One region of the Paenibacillus sp. 2TAB26 genome, then DNA from elsewhere that is predicted to be linked to it. Evidence: a T-box and tRNA genes for the amino acid it is inferred to sense, from the RefSeq annotation. Region 1 holds a T-box; the other holds one or more tRNA genes.
What was found. The T-box of region 1 lies ahead of leuS (leucine--tRNA ligase). A T-box ahead of a tRNA ligase gene usually reads a tRNA of that ligase, here a tRNA-Leu.
Positions count from the first base shown of each region.

Region 2: it encodes a tRNA-Leu, which carries the amino acid that the T-box ahead of leuS (leucine--tRNA ligase) is inferred to sense. The anticodon was not compared.

Region 1 covers NZ_JBFRGC010000015.1:119,407-126,055, reverse strand. Annotated here, with positions in the region: gene AB4Z50_RS18545 (homocysteine synthase) at 1-789, opposite strand, end outside; gene AB4Z50_RS18540 (ComEA family DNA-binding protein) at 870-1,430, opposite strand; gene comER (late competence protein ComER) at 1,626-2,465, shown strand; gene leuS (leucine--tRNA ligase) at 2,506-4,944, opposite strand; T-box leader at 5,027-5,280, opposite strand; gene AB4Z50_RS18525 (CynX/NimT family MFS transporter) at 5,381-6,571, opposite strand.
Region 2 covers NZ_JBFRGC010000004.1:95,834-102,520, reverse strand. Annotated here, with positions in the region: gene AB4Z50_RS04990 (mannose-1-phosphate guanylyltransferase) at 1-39, opposite strand, end outside; gene AB4Z50_RS04985 (glycosyltransferase) at 32-1,129, opposite strand; gene AB4Z50_RS04980 (glycosyltransferase family 4 protein) at 1,129-2,310, opposite strand; gene AB4Z50_RS04975 (50S ribosomal protein L25) at 2,680-3,252, shown strand; gene AB4Z50_RS04970 (helix-turn-helix domain-containing protein) at 3,305-3,544, opposite strand; tRNA gene AB4Z50_RS04965 (tRNA-Leu) at 3,713-3,797, opposite strand; tRNA gene AB4Z50_RS04960 (tRNA-Lys) at 3,847-3,922, opposite strand; tRNA gene AB4Z50_RS04955 (tRNA-Glu) at 3,972-4,046, opposite strand; gene AB4Z50_RS04950 (hypothetical protein) at 4,157-4,474, opposite strand; tRNA gene AB4Z50_RS04945 (tRNA-Leu) at 4,655-4,739, opposite strand; tRNA gene AB4Z50_RS04940 (tRNA-Lys) at 4,789-4,864, opposite strand; tRNA gene AB4Z50_RS04935 (tRNA-Glu) at 4,921-4,995, opposite strand; tRNA gene AB4Z50_RS04930 (tRNA-Ser) at 5,101-5,191, opposite strand; tRNA gene AB4Z50_RS04925 (tRNA-Asn) at 5,197-5,272, opposite strand; gene AB4Z50_RS04920 (SprT family protein) at 5,300-5,779, opposite strand; gene AB4Z50_RS04915 (hydrolase/acyltransferase) at 5,911-6,273, shown strand; gene cmpA (cortex morphogenetic protein CmpA) at 6,354-6,506, shown strand.

The sequences.
Region 1 (6,649 bases):
AATGATATAAGCGACAGGGCCAACTGCATCGGTATAAACAACGCCATTGTAGCTTGGATCTGGCTCAGTAAGACCAGGGAATTTGCCGCTGGCTTTCCAGTCAAACTTGCCGCCGTCTACAATGATACCGCCGATTGATGTTCCATGTCCGCCGATAAATTTAGTCGCGGAATGCACCACAATGTCTGCTCCATGTTCAATCGGTCTGCACAAGTACGGGCTCGGGAATGTATTGTCCACGATAAATGGAATGCCATTCTCATGTGCAATTGCAGCAACCGCTTCAAGATCGATCACATCGCCCTTCGGATTTCCGATCGTTTCAGCATACACTGCTTTCGTACGCTCGTTGATTGCTCCGCGGAAGTTTTCCGGATTCGACGGATCAACAAATCTTACAGTGATGCCAAGCTTTGCAAGCGTCATTGAGAATAAGTTGTAAGTGCCTCCGTACAGGCTTGTAGCGGAAACGATCTCATCGCCAGCTCCTGCAATATTTAGAATCGCGTATGTAATAGCCGATTGACCAGAAGCAACTGCCAATGCTGCCGGAGCACCCTCTAATTCAGCTACACGTTTCTCAAAAACATCCGATGTCGGGTTCATGATTCGGGAGTAAATATTTCCAAATTCCTGCAATGCAAATAGATTCGCTGCATGATCTGTATCTTTGAATCCGTAAGATGTCGTCTGGTAGATAGGTACTGCGCGCGACAACGTAGTCGGATCGATTTGCTGACCTCCGTGGACGGATAGTGTATCGAGGGAAAGCTTGCGTTGTTCTGACATTTTCTCGACTCCTTCAAATGAGTTAATAGATAATGGCAAACGGAAGTTGTAAATGTCCGCTTCTTTCCATTCTCTCACAATTATGGACGAGCTACAATGCTGTCTTCCAATCCTTTTAATAGTTTTTCTCCAATTCCCTTGACACGGAGTAAATCATTAACGGTCGCAAATTTGCCGTTTCTTTCTCTATCTTCAATAATTGCTTTTGCTTTGGACGGTCCGATTCCTTTCAAATCATCAAGTTCCGCCTCCGTTGCGCGGTTGATATCAAGCTTTGCTGCATTATCCTTGCCCGCCTCAGCAATCGGCACTGCTGGCGCAGTGGATACAATCGTATCATCCTTTAAAGAAGCTTTCTCATCCGGCTCATTTCGATGATCAACACCCGCAGCTGATGCTTCTTGCTCCTTTTCCGGAATCATCTCCGTATCCTTCTTGTTCTTTACGTCTTCTTCACCCGCATCTGCTGCATCAATTGCAGCGACTGCAGATTTCACAGCATCGTTTAAAGGTACCCAATCACCTGTTTCCTTCTGCTTAGGCTCCATAAAAGCAGCTGCCAGCAATATAGCTGCAGCAAGTATTAAAATAGAAGCAAATATAATGGCTTTGCTAGAAATCGTTCCAGTTAAAGGCTTCACTTCTTCACTCTCCTTTGAAAGCGACGAATTATTTGGTAATTAGTGACATATGAAACAAGTCCTGCGGAATAAGGTAAGAGAGCACACGAAATGAGTACGGCTATTGAAATTTTCACTCGGGATTTGTTCGCATATAACCTTTCTCTACAAGTTAAAGCAGGTTATGTGCGCGCCAAACCTATAGGAGGGTTCAGCATGAATGTCGGATTTATCGGGACGGGCACAATGGGAAGCCTGCTCATTGAAGCTTTGATCGCATCTGGTGCATTATCACCAATACAAATTGCCGTCAGCAACCGCACCTTTGCAAAAGCGCAAGCCTTGGCCAACCGTTATTCCGGCATGAGAGCCGAATATACGAATGCTGCGGCTGCCTGCGGCTGCGATATTGTTTTTTTGTGCGTAAAGCCTTTGGAGTTTAAAAAAGTGGTCGATGATTTGAAGGCAACTATTCGACCAAATCAGATTGTCGTATCTATAACGAGTCCTGTCCTTATCTCTCATCTCGAAGGGGAACTCGATTGCAAGGTAGCTAAGGTTATTCCGAGCATTACAAATTATGTATGGAGCGGAGCATCGCTTTGTATTTATGGGGAAACGATTGATGAGAATGATATGGCTCATCTGGAGGACTTATTATCCCATATTAGTCAGCCGCTGCGAATAGATGAGAATTACACACGCATCGTATCCGACATTTCAAGCTGCGGACCAGCTTTTATGTCTTTCCTGCTTGAGCAATTTGTGGATGCTGCGGTTGCAGAAACGGGTATAAGCCGTGATGAAGCGCTGCGTGTTGCAAGCGCCATGCTGCTCGGAACCGGCTTGCTGCTGACCGAAGGCGGCCTTACACCAGCAGAGGTGCAAGAGAGAGTTGCCGTCCCTGGCGGCATTACAGCCAAAGCGCTAAACCTGCTGCGCCGCGAGACAGAAGGAGTATTCAATCAACTCATCCGTACGACACATGCAAAGTTCGATGAAGATGTGGTCAAGGTTTCGACCGCCTTTATAGGCGAAGAGGTGAACGGTCAATAGCTGTTCTTCAGCTAATGCCCGCTCACCTCTTCTGTTTGTCTTAATTAGCAACGATATTAACTAGCTTGCCTTTTACCGCAATGACTTTACGGATTGTTTTGCCGGCAATCAGCTCTTGCACCTTCTCAAGTTCTTTCGCTATGCTTTCCATCTCAGCAACGTCCATATCAGCTGCAATGGAGATGCGATCTGCGATTTTACCATTTACTTGTACGACGATCTCAACCTCTTGATCGACCGTCCAAGCTTCTTCGAACGTCGGGAACGCTGCATACGTAAGCGAATCCGTGCGTCCCAGCTTCTCCCATAGCTCTTCCGCGATATGCGGCGCAATTGGAGAAATCAATTGAACGAATTGCTCCATTGCTGCTTGCGGAAGCACATCTGTTTTGTAGGCTTCGTTTACAAAAATCATGAGCTGGCTGATTACGGTGTTGAAGCGAAGTCCCTCATAATCATCCGTAATTTTTTTGATTGAACGATGCCATGTGCGCTTGAATGCATCACTTGTTTCGCCATTGCCGATTTTGGCATTCAAGCTGCCATCCTCGTTCACGAACAAACGCCATACACGGTTAAGGAAACGATATGTTCCTTCCACACCATTGGTATTCCAAGGTTTCGTTGCTTCAAGCGGACCCATAAACATTTCGTACATACGTAGCGTATCTGCGCCAAACTCGTTTACGATATCATCTGGATTGATAACATTTCCACGCGATTTGGACATTTTTTCGTTATTGTTTCCAAGGATCATGCCTTGGTTGACAAGCTTATGGAACGGCTCCTTTGTATCTACAACGCCGATATCATAAAGCACCTTGTGCCAGAAACGAGCGTAAAGCAGATGCAGTACAGCATGCTCAGCGCCACCGATGTAAAGGTCAACCGGCAGCCATTGCTTTTGCTTCTCTGGCGAACAAAGCTGTTTGTCGTTTTTAGGATCGATGAAGCGCAGGTAGTACCAGCAGCTGCCAGCCCATTGCGGCATCGTGTTCGTTTCACGGCGAGCCTTCATGCCCGTTTCAGGATCGATCGTGTTCACCCATTCCGTAACGCTGGCAAGCGGTGATTCCCCAGTTCCTGAAGGAGTGATAGCATCAACATCAGGCAACAGAAGCGGAAGCTGATCCTCAGGAACAGTCTTCATCGTACCATCCTCCAAGTGAAGGATCGGAATCGGCTCACCCCAGTAGCGCTGGCGGCTGAACAACCAATCGCGCAGGCGGTAAGTGATTTTCCCTTTTCCTTTGCCCGACGCATCCAGATGCTCTATCATTTTCGCAATCGCTTCTTCATTCGTCAAACCGTTCAAGAAATCGGAATTGACATGAATGCCGTCGCCTGCATAAGCTTCTTTCGTAACATCTCCGCCTTGCACAACCTCAACGATTGGCAAATCAAATTGCTTAGCAAATTCCCAGTCGCGAGCGTCATGACCTGGAACAGCCATAATAGCACCCGTTCCATAACCAGCAAGAACATAATCTGCGATCCAGATTTGTGTTTTCACGCCATTAACGGGATTAATGGCATAAGCTCCTGTGAACACGCCTGACTTGTCTTTCGCCAAATCAGTACGCTCCAAATCACTCTTGCGCGATGCTGCCAGTTGATAAGCTTCAACTGCTTCTTTTTGCTCTGCCGTTACGATTTTTGCAACAAGCTCATGCTCAGGAGCGAGTACGCAATAAGTCGCGCCAAACAATGTATCTGGACGAGTCGTAAATACGACCAATGCGGAATCATGACCGTCAATCTCAAAGGTAACCTCAGCTCCTTTGGATTTTCCAATCCAGTTGCGCTGCATATCCTTAATGCTTTCTGTCCAGTCCAGTTCTTCCAAATCATCCAACAAACGATCTGCGTATTCTGTAATTCTCAAAATCCACTGACGCATAGGCTTGCGAACAACGGGATGATTGCCCCGCTCACTTAGGCCGTTAATAACCTCTTCATTGGCAAGCACCGTTCCAAGAGCCTCACACCAGTTAACTGATACTTCAGCAACATAAGCGAGTCCTCTGTTGTACAATTGGATAAAAATCCATTGCGTCCATTTATAATATTCAGGATCGGTTGTACTAATCTCGCGATCCCAATCGTATGAGAAGCCAAGTGATTTTATTTGTCTGCGGAAATTATCGATGTTTACAAACGTAATATCGCGCGGATGCTTTCCTGTATCAAGCGCATGTTGCTCAGCAGGCAATCCGAACGCGTCCCAGCCCATTGGATGAAGGACATTATAACCTTTCATTCTTTTGTAGCGAGACACGATATCCGTCGCTGTATAACCTTCTGGATGTCCTACATGCAAGCCAGCTCCAGATGGATATGGAAACATATCTAATGCGTAAAACTTTGGTTTTTCAGCATCCTCTGTCGTTTGAAACGTTTTGTTTTTATCCCAAAATTGCTGCCATTTCGGCTCCACAACAAGCGGGTTATAGCCGTGAAATTGCTGTTCTTGACTCATGTGCTCATATCCTCTCTCAAATAAATGCTGAATGCATAATTGTACAAAAAAACATAAAACCTCTCGCCCCTAGCGAATTATCGCTAGGGACGAGAGGTTGTTCTCCCGTGGTACCACCCTAGTTAGCGAAAGACATGCTTTGCCGATCGCTCACTTGTCGCCCTTATCGCGGGCCAAACGGTGATTTTCGCGTAAACGATGTTTCGTAAACATCGCTTTCGTTAATCGCACAGCTCCAAGGCGAGCTTCATTTCGCTGCAGGTCCGGCTTCCACCATACATCACCGGCTCTCTAGGCCTGACAAACGAAATTACTGTTCCTCTTCAACGCTCCATATGCATAAAATCGTTAGTTTCGATTATAAAGATCACACGGTTCGGTGTCAAGAGAACGAACTTGAACTTCAAGCGTATACTAATCAATTTGCACAACACATTTATTTTTCTTGTGCTCCTGATATGGTTTTATTCGCTCCAGCTCCGAAGCCTATATATCCAAAAATAACGGCAACGGCTACTAGCATCACTAATGAGACAGTCCAATTATTCGTCAAATCATGAATGAGTCCAAACAACAGCGGTCCGGCAGCGGCAAGCAGATAACCAAGTGACTGCGCCATCCCCGACAACTGAGCCGACTGCCTTGTGCTGCTTGTCCGCAGTACAAAAAACATAACTGCGAGACTAAAGCCGGAACCGCCGGCAATTCCGAGTAAGATCATACAAATCGGAATAAGATCCACATTCCCGCTAAGGAGCCCTAAGTATCCTAGGAGCAGCAAGATCGTTGTAAGAATAACAAGCAGCCTTTGGCTTGCCTGCTTTCCCGCAATGACAGGGATAATAAATGTCGCAGGCAAGCTGACAAATTGCAGCAGTGACAGCATCCATCCCGCATCAATGTGACTCATGCCGCGGTCAGACAAAATTTCAGGCAGCCATGATATGTTGACATAGAAACAAAATGATTGAAGACCCATAAATAATGCGACTTTCCAAGCTAAGCCAGAGCGCAGCAGACCCTCGTTCTTCTCACCATTGGTTGCTGCTTTGTTGTTGTCCTTCATCGCAAACGAACGAAGTTGCGGTACCCATGCAATCGTAGCAATTAGAGCGAGCAGTGCCCAGCAGGCCAGCATTCCTTGCCAGCCAAAGGAAATCTTCTCTGTAATGGGAATGCTGAATCCTGAAGCTAAAGCAGCACCTAAATTCATCACGACCGAATATAAACCAGTCATTAACCCGACGGTGGCCGGAAAATCTCTTTTTATCATGCTCGGAAGCAGTACGTTTGCAACTGCAATCGCCATGCCCAGCAAGATCGTTCCAACAAATAAAGCGGCTATCGCCGGAAGGGATCGAATTACAATCGCACCAGTCAGCACGACCATTGCTATAAATAATGTGTTTTCCATACTTATGCGCTGAGCAATTCGTGGCGCAAGCGGAGAAATAAGTGCAAATGCTAGCAGCGGCAATGTCGTCAGCAGCCCAGTGAGCGCACTGGAAATGCCGAACGAACGCTGAATTTCAGATACGATTGGTCCAACCGCTGTTAATGGCGCTCGCAAATTAGCGGCTATTAGCAAAATGCCAAGAAGCAGCAGCCATGAGCTTGTTATTGCAATTGGCGCAGAAGATGTAGATGCTGATGATAAATTTGAATTGCTGATTTTCACGAAATAATCCTTCTTTCTCATGCTGAT
Region 2 (6,687 bases), on a different contig from region 1:
TCCGCCTCCGCCTGCGAGAATCGTAGCAAATTTATTCATTGTGCATCACCTCATGAGCCATGCAGTATGAAACAATGTTTTCCGAGCCTTGATTTAAATTCAGGCCGCTTGCATGTATGCCATCGTAACAGCCGCCGGTCTCTGCATCTATTAACGATTCATGACGGGAGTTCCGCCCATGAAACCATTCATAGCATAAGGAAGCTTGCTCGCGATAGGTTTCCTTCCCTAACGTCTTGTACGCTTCTAAGCAGGCTAACAGCATCTCGCAAGCTTCTATCGGCTGCTCGTCATATAACGCTGCTTCTCCGCCTCTATCAAGCCAGCCATGACTGCCCACGGGTTTGAAATAACCTTCTTTTGCAAAAGTAATTAAAGCTAGAAAGTCCAAGCTTTCTTTAGCGGTTTGTCTGAATGCTTCTATATGCGAAAAATGTGATGCTTTGAAAAGCGCCCAAGGCAGCATCGCATTGCCATAAGTAATACGATCCTCAAACCACTGCCAGCCCTCTCCTTTATTGCTTTGATACTGCGTATGCAGCCTCATCGCTAATTCCTCAATTAACGAAACGATTTGAGCCTCTGGAAGAAAGGCTGGATCATCGCTTTCCATATTCGGATATGGGAACTTATAACGGAGCGCGTTCTCGGTCTGCATCATGGAAGTTAAGCCGATAATTGCATAAGCCATCGCTCTTGGCGATCTCAAGCTCCGCACATGCGGCAGCGCTTGATTGATCATATATTTACATGTATTTTGCACATTATGCGGGACGGATGGCTCCGAAAGTGTAAATCCAAGCGCCCACAAACAGCGCCCCAGACAATCCTCAGAGCCTGTTTTTTCTATGAACAAACGGTTGTAGTCCATAAAGTTTCGAAAGCTGCCGTCTTCATTTTGAGCATGATGAATAAAGGCCAAATACGTATTTATAAGGTTCAAAGATTCCTTATCTCTAATGCGCTTATTGAGCATAACTGCCGCAATCAAAGCCCTTGCATTATCATCGGAGGTATAACCTTTGGAACGGTCGGGAATACCGAATTTAGTATGCTGGAAGATGCCTGTATCATCTGTTAATGAGCGCAAATAATTCGTTGATAACGGCTTGATCATACTTACTCCCATTAAACCGCACTCCCTTTTAACACATAATGATGTGCCATCGTTTCACGGAAAAGTACCGCGTAAGATTTGGCGACTTCATTCCACATCATTGTACTGCCTAAAGCGAGCGTCTTGCTCTCCATCTCCGCTTTTAGATTCGGATCGTCCAGTATCGTTACAATATGATTTTCTAATGATGCGGAATTGTGGAAATCTGCGAGCAATCCTCTTCCGTCAGCCAGCATCTCAACAGCGTAGCGATACGGAGTCGAAATAATCACCCTGCCGTAACCTATTCCGAATGCTAGTGTTCCACTTACAGCTTGATCCTTGCCAAGATAAGGCGTTATATAAATATCCGACAATACAAGAGATTGAACAACCTCCTCCTGCGTCAGATGCTTATCAACAAACCTAACATGATGCTGAAGGCCAAGCTTTTCCACTAGGTCTGTCAGCTTCTGTCTGTACACTTCTCCAACTTCTTGTTTCACAACAGGATGCGTTTTGCCTAAAATCATATAAAGTGCTTCCGGGTGCTTCTTCACTACGCCGCTCATGGCCTCTATGGCATATTCAATCCCTTTGCCTGGGCTTAAAAAACCGAATGTTGAAATGATTTGCCGATTCGTATACCCGAACCTTTCTTTAAGCTCATTTCTAGATTCGGTCGCAACTACCGGAACCCCATGATGGAACATCTCTATCTTTTCAAGCGTTATGCCGTAAACCTCATGCAAATCCTGTATTTTGGTATGGGCCATCGTAATGACCTTATAGCTTAGATCCGCCAGCTGCTTCATAATTAAACGCTGCTTCTCGCTCGGTTCGGACAATACGGTATGAAAAATAACGATAAACGGGATTTTGAGCTTCGCTGCCAAATCCAAAACGTATTCTCCGCTTTCCCCGCCGTAAATGCCGAACTCATGCTGAATGACTAACATATCGATATTGGATTGATTAAGATCATTTGCTATTTTGCTATAATCTGCACGATTGTGCTGTCCAATCTGAGCCATCACCTGATTGCCGTACGCATAGGACTTATTGTTGTTAACCGCAATCATGCGTGGTGCATTAAAATCTTGAATTTGTTCGATCTCATTCATCAGATCCTGAGAAAAAGTAGCTAATCCGCATTCTCTAGGCAAGCTCGTTCCCAAAAATGCTATATTCCGCTTGATTAAAACTTTTTTCAATGAAATCACTCCCTTATTTTTAAAATATTTACAAATGACAATAAAAAAAAGAAATAAAGATGTCTTTATTTCCGAGATTAAACGATATGCTTTTGGTTTTTAGCTATCCCAGTGTTACCACTTAACAGCTTTCAGTTGCTGCCTTTTCTTGCAATTCCGCTCCTATCTGCTGTTTAAACCTTAACACGACCATATTTTCTTGTCAATCGAGCCGGATTTGCACTGATTTGACAAGTCGAGAACTTGTGATAAAATTAACATATGACAAGAAAATATGGTCGTTAGCGGGCTGATTAGACATTCTATTGCTAATCGGTCTTTTTTATTGTCGGTTTGACAGTACCCCATTCGATTAGGAGGCAACAAATGATGAGCAATACTATCCAGTTAAACGAACGGGTCGATTTAAGCAAATCTAAGATTAATCTATTAAGAAAGCAAGGACAGGTACCAGCTATTGTATACGGTAAGGATGTCGGCAGCATTTCTGTTATCGTCGCTGAGAAAGAAATATTATCAGTCATAAAGCACAACCCGCGCGCTATTTTAAATGCAGCTATTCCGGAAAAAGGGAATAAGCCAGTATTAATTCAAAATATACAAAGAGATCCGCTAAGCAACAAAATTGTTCACGTTGATTTCTATCAATTGAATATGAATGTGAGTTTAGATTCGAAAGTAACGATTCATTTCTCCGGAGAACCAGCAGGTGTCAAAGAAGGCGGAATGCTTCAAGTTGAGATGTACGAAGTAGAGGTTCGCTGCATGCCAGACAATCTGCTCAGCGCATTCGAGGTAGATATTAGCGGCCTTAAAATAGGAGATCATTTACTAGTGTCTGATCTCTCCTTCCATGAAGGCATCGAAGTTTTGTCCGATCCTGATGCAATGTTAGTTAAAATCTCGCAAGCACAAGCCGAAGAAGCAGTCGCTTCCGCATAATTATCATATAAATAGTAAAGGGAACCCTATACAAAATGTACAGGGTTCCCTTTTATTTATCCGGATCTATATCTTTATCGTCATGAACGACTACAATAAACTGTCCAGGACTTACATCAAAATATTTGCATAACCTCCATAACAGATCCCGCGGATATTGAACCATCTCATCCTTATACATCTTCCGAACAGAATCAAAATGATAGTCAATATCTTTGGCAAGCTGCCTAATCGATAGGTTTGGATCTTTAGCTCTCATGATTTCTTTTAAATTACTATGAACCCCCGGCATTTGAACACCCCCACTTCGATAAATATATAACGGTCTAAATATATAATCAACCATTCCAACCTCTAGTATTCCCACTTTTTAAATATGACGATAAGTAGTGCTTCTTTTTTTGTTAGAACACACAAAAAAAAACGGCTCTATCACTAGAGCCGTACGATTTATATACTTTGGTGCGGTAGACAGGATTTGAACCTGCACGTCCATTGGACACTACCCCCTCAAGATAGCGTGTCTGCCGTTCCACCACTACCGCACATTGTAAATTGTACGATCCTTCACTCACATCTTCTTATCAAAGAAAATGGTGAGCCATGAAGGACTCGAACCTTCGACACCCTGATTAAAAGTCAGGTGCTCTACCAACTGAGCTAATGGCTCTCGTGTGATTGCAACGAGCTCCATAGAGCTGGTACACTTTGAGGATTAATGGTGACCCGTAGGGGACTCGAACCCCTGTTACCTCCGTGAAAGGGAGGTGTCTTAACCACTTGACCAACGGGCCGTCTGGAACTAAGAGAACAAATATGCTTGAGACAACAAAAATGATTATATCAGCTTATCATCAGAAGTTCAAGCATTTTTTCTCAAGTTTTTTAAAATATAATTTTAGCCTTACGATTCAATCGTTTCAGCCTTAAATACATTGTCTAACTTGTCTTCAGGCGTAAGTCTTTTCTTAAGCGGCACCTTAACGTCTCTTCCCAATTCTTTGAAGAAGGTTTCAACGTCACATTCGATTTTGTCTACAAATACCGATAATTTGCCTCTTTCGATAATTGCTTCATTGCCTTCTGCTGGTACAGTTACTTCGATTGAGTATTTTTTCATTAAGGTATTGCTGTACCGTGCGAAAATCTCAAGCAATTCCTCGTTGTTAAATTTGCTAATCGCTGCTTGTCCCTTGTTCGTAAAGTTTAAGTTTATTTTCATGTTTACAGCTCCTCATCTCTAATGATGCATCTGTTTTCACGGCTCGAGCAACTTATAACGAAAAAACCACTCTCTAGTCAGATTTATGATCTGAATATAAAGTGGCATCATCTATCAGAAAAGTGCAAGCAAAATGGCACCTTCTAAGTTCACCTATATACATCGGCAAAGAGTAAGTTATGGTGCGGTAGACAGGATTTGAACCTGCACGTCCATGGGACACTACCCCCTCAAGATAGCGTGTCTGCCGTTCCACCACTACCGCACATTTATAAGTCGAACGTTCATCGCTCGCATCTTCTTAATCAAGAAAATGGTGAGCCATGAAGGACTCGAACCTTCGACACCCTGATTAAAAGTCAGGTGCTCTACCAACTGAGCTAATGGCTCTCGCTGTAATTGTAAACGAGCTCCGAAGAGCTAGTACATTTTTTTGTGTGAATAATTGGTGACCCGTAGGGGACTCGAACCCCTGTTACCTCCGTGAAAGGGAGGTGTCTTAACCACTTGACCAACGGGCCATACAGAACACTTCAAATGAGATTTCCACGATGCTGCAACCACTGTGGCAAATAAAAAAGACCGGATGAACGGTCTTCCCGTTGCAAACACTTGTGAGAAAAATGTGGCGGAGAGAGAGGGATTCGAACCCTCGCACCACTTACGCAGTCTAACCCCTTAGCAGAGGGTCCCCTTGAGCCACTTGGGTATCTCTCCAAATCTGGCTCCCCGAACAGGACTCGAACCTGTGACAACTCGATTAACAGTCGAGTGCTCTACCAACTGAGCTATCAGGGAAAAGTAAAAGTGACAAGTAATAATATATCATGTACTACTTTGATTGTCAATCACTTTTAACACTAATTTTCCGCGACATTTTCCACAAGCGTATTTAGCCGGATCAATCTTCCTTTTGCGCAGATACTCCATCCCGCATTTGGTACAAACAAGCTTGTACCGAAATGGCTGCTGCTTACGCTGCGCGCGTTCAGGTAAGGACTGACAATAGCGTGAGCCGCCTACCTGAGCCAGCAGCTGTTTGAATTCAATATCACGATGCTGGTATCCCCGCTTCAATATATGCAAGTGATAATGGCAAAGCTCATGCTTAATAATTTTCTCGGTTTCTTCATGCCCGAAAGCCGAAAGCTGATGAGGACTGATCTCAATATTATGGGACCTTGTAAAGTAGCGTCCTCCTGTTGCTTTAAGTCGGCTGTTGAATGTAGCTTGATGTAAAAACGGACGATTAAAAAAGGTTATCGAAATATGCTCAACCCATTGCTGCAGCGCCTCATTATTCATTCATTATTCTCCCCCAACTACTTGAATTTTAAAGCTGGCATAGGCTACACTGTCAAGTAGGAATTATTAAATGTGCAGAAAATTTACAGTATATGTACGGTAACAAACTAAAGGGGAGATCAATAATTATTATGGCAACTATGCGCTACGTCCTATTGAAACAAAATGACATCATCTTTTTCGTGGAAATGCCTGAATCGCACGCTTATCAGCTAAGTGCGCTTAACCTCCGGCTTCATAAAGAAATTGACAAGCTAACGGCAGAGCATGTTCCAGTATTGCCTTATGCTGTAGCTGAGTGCAACGATGTTGAGCTTCACGACAATTCCATTAATATCGTCTCAGGCCTGGATTACATCAACAGCCTTGAGAAGGATTTTGCCGGCGTACAAGAGAAGTCCTATCCGCTTATTTCGCTTTTAACAGAAATTCGTGCTCTGCAAGCTCAGCTTGAACAGTGGTACGAAGAGTATGAAGAAGAACAGAGTATATAGGTAGGACCTGCACGGACACACGCCCTTCCCCATATTGTAGTATTACAACAAGTTAGGCCTGGGGAAGGAGAACGATAGGTATGCCACAGTGGCTGTGCAATCAAATGATGCGTGCATTTCAAAAGAAAGACCGCAGACAAATTAAGCTGCTTAATGACTGCTGGTATTTTTACCGCAACAAACAAGGTTCAAAGGAAGAAGGCACCGAAACCGAATTCACCGAATTTCAGTAAACGATCACTGCCCAACCACATAACCGTATAGGGCTGCTGCCATACTTTTAAGGGATTAGCTCGTTTAAACGGTGAAATAAAGCAGAATGTAATGGCGAACTCCTAATTACTTATCGTTAGAATAACAAAAGCGACCCCCACTATCTGAGGGTCGCTTTTTGTTATTGTTTGGTTATCGATA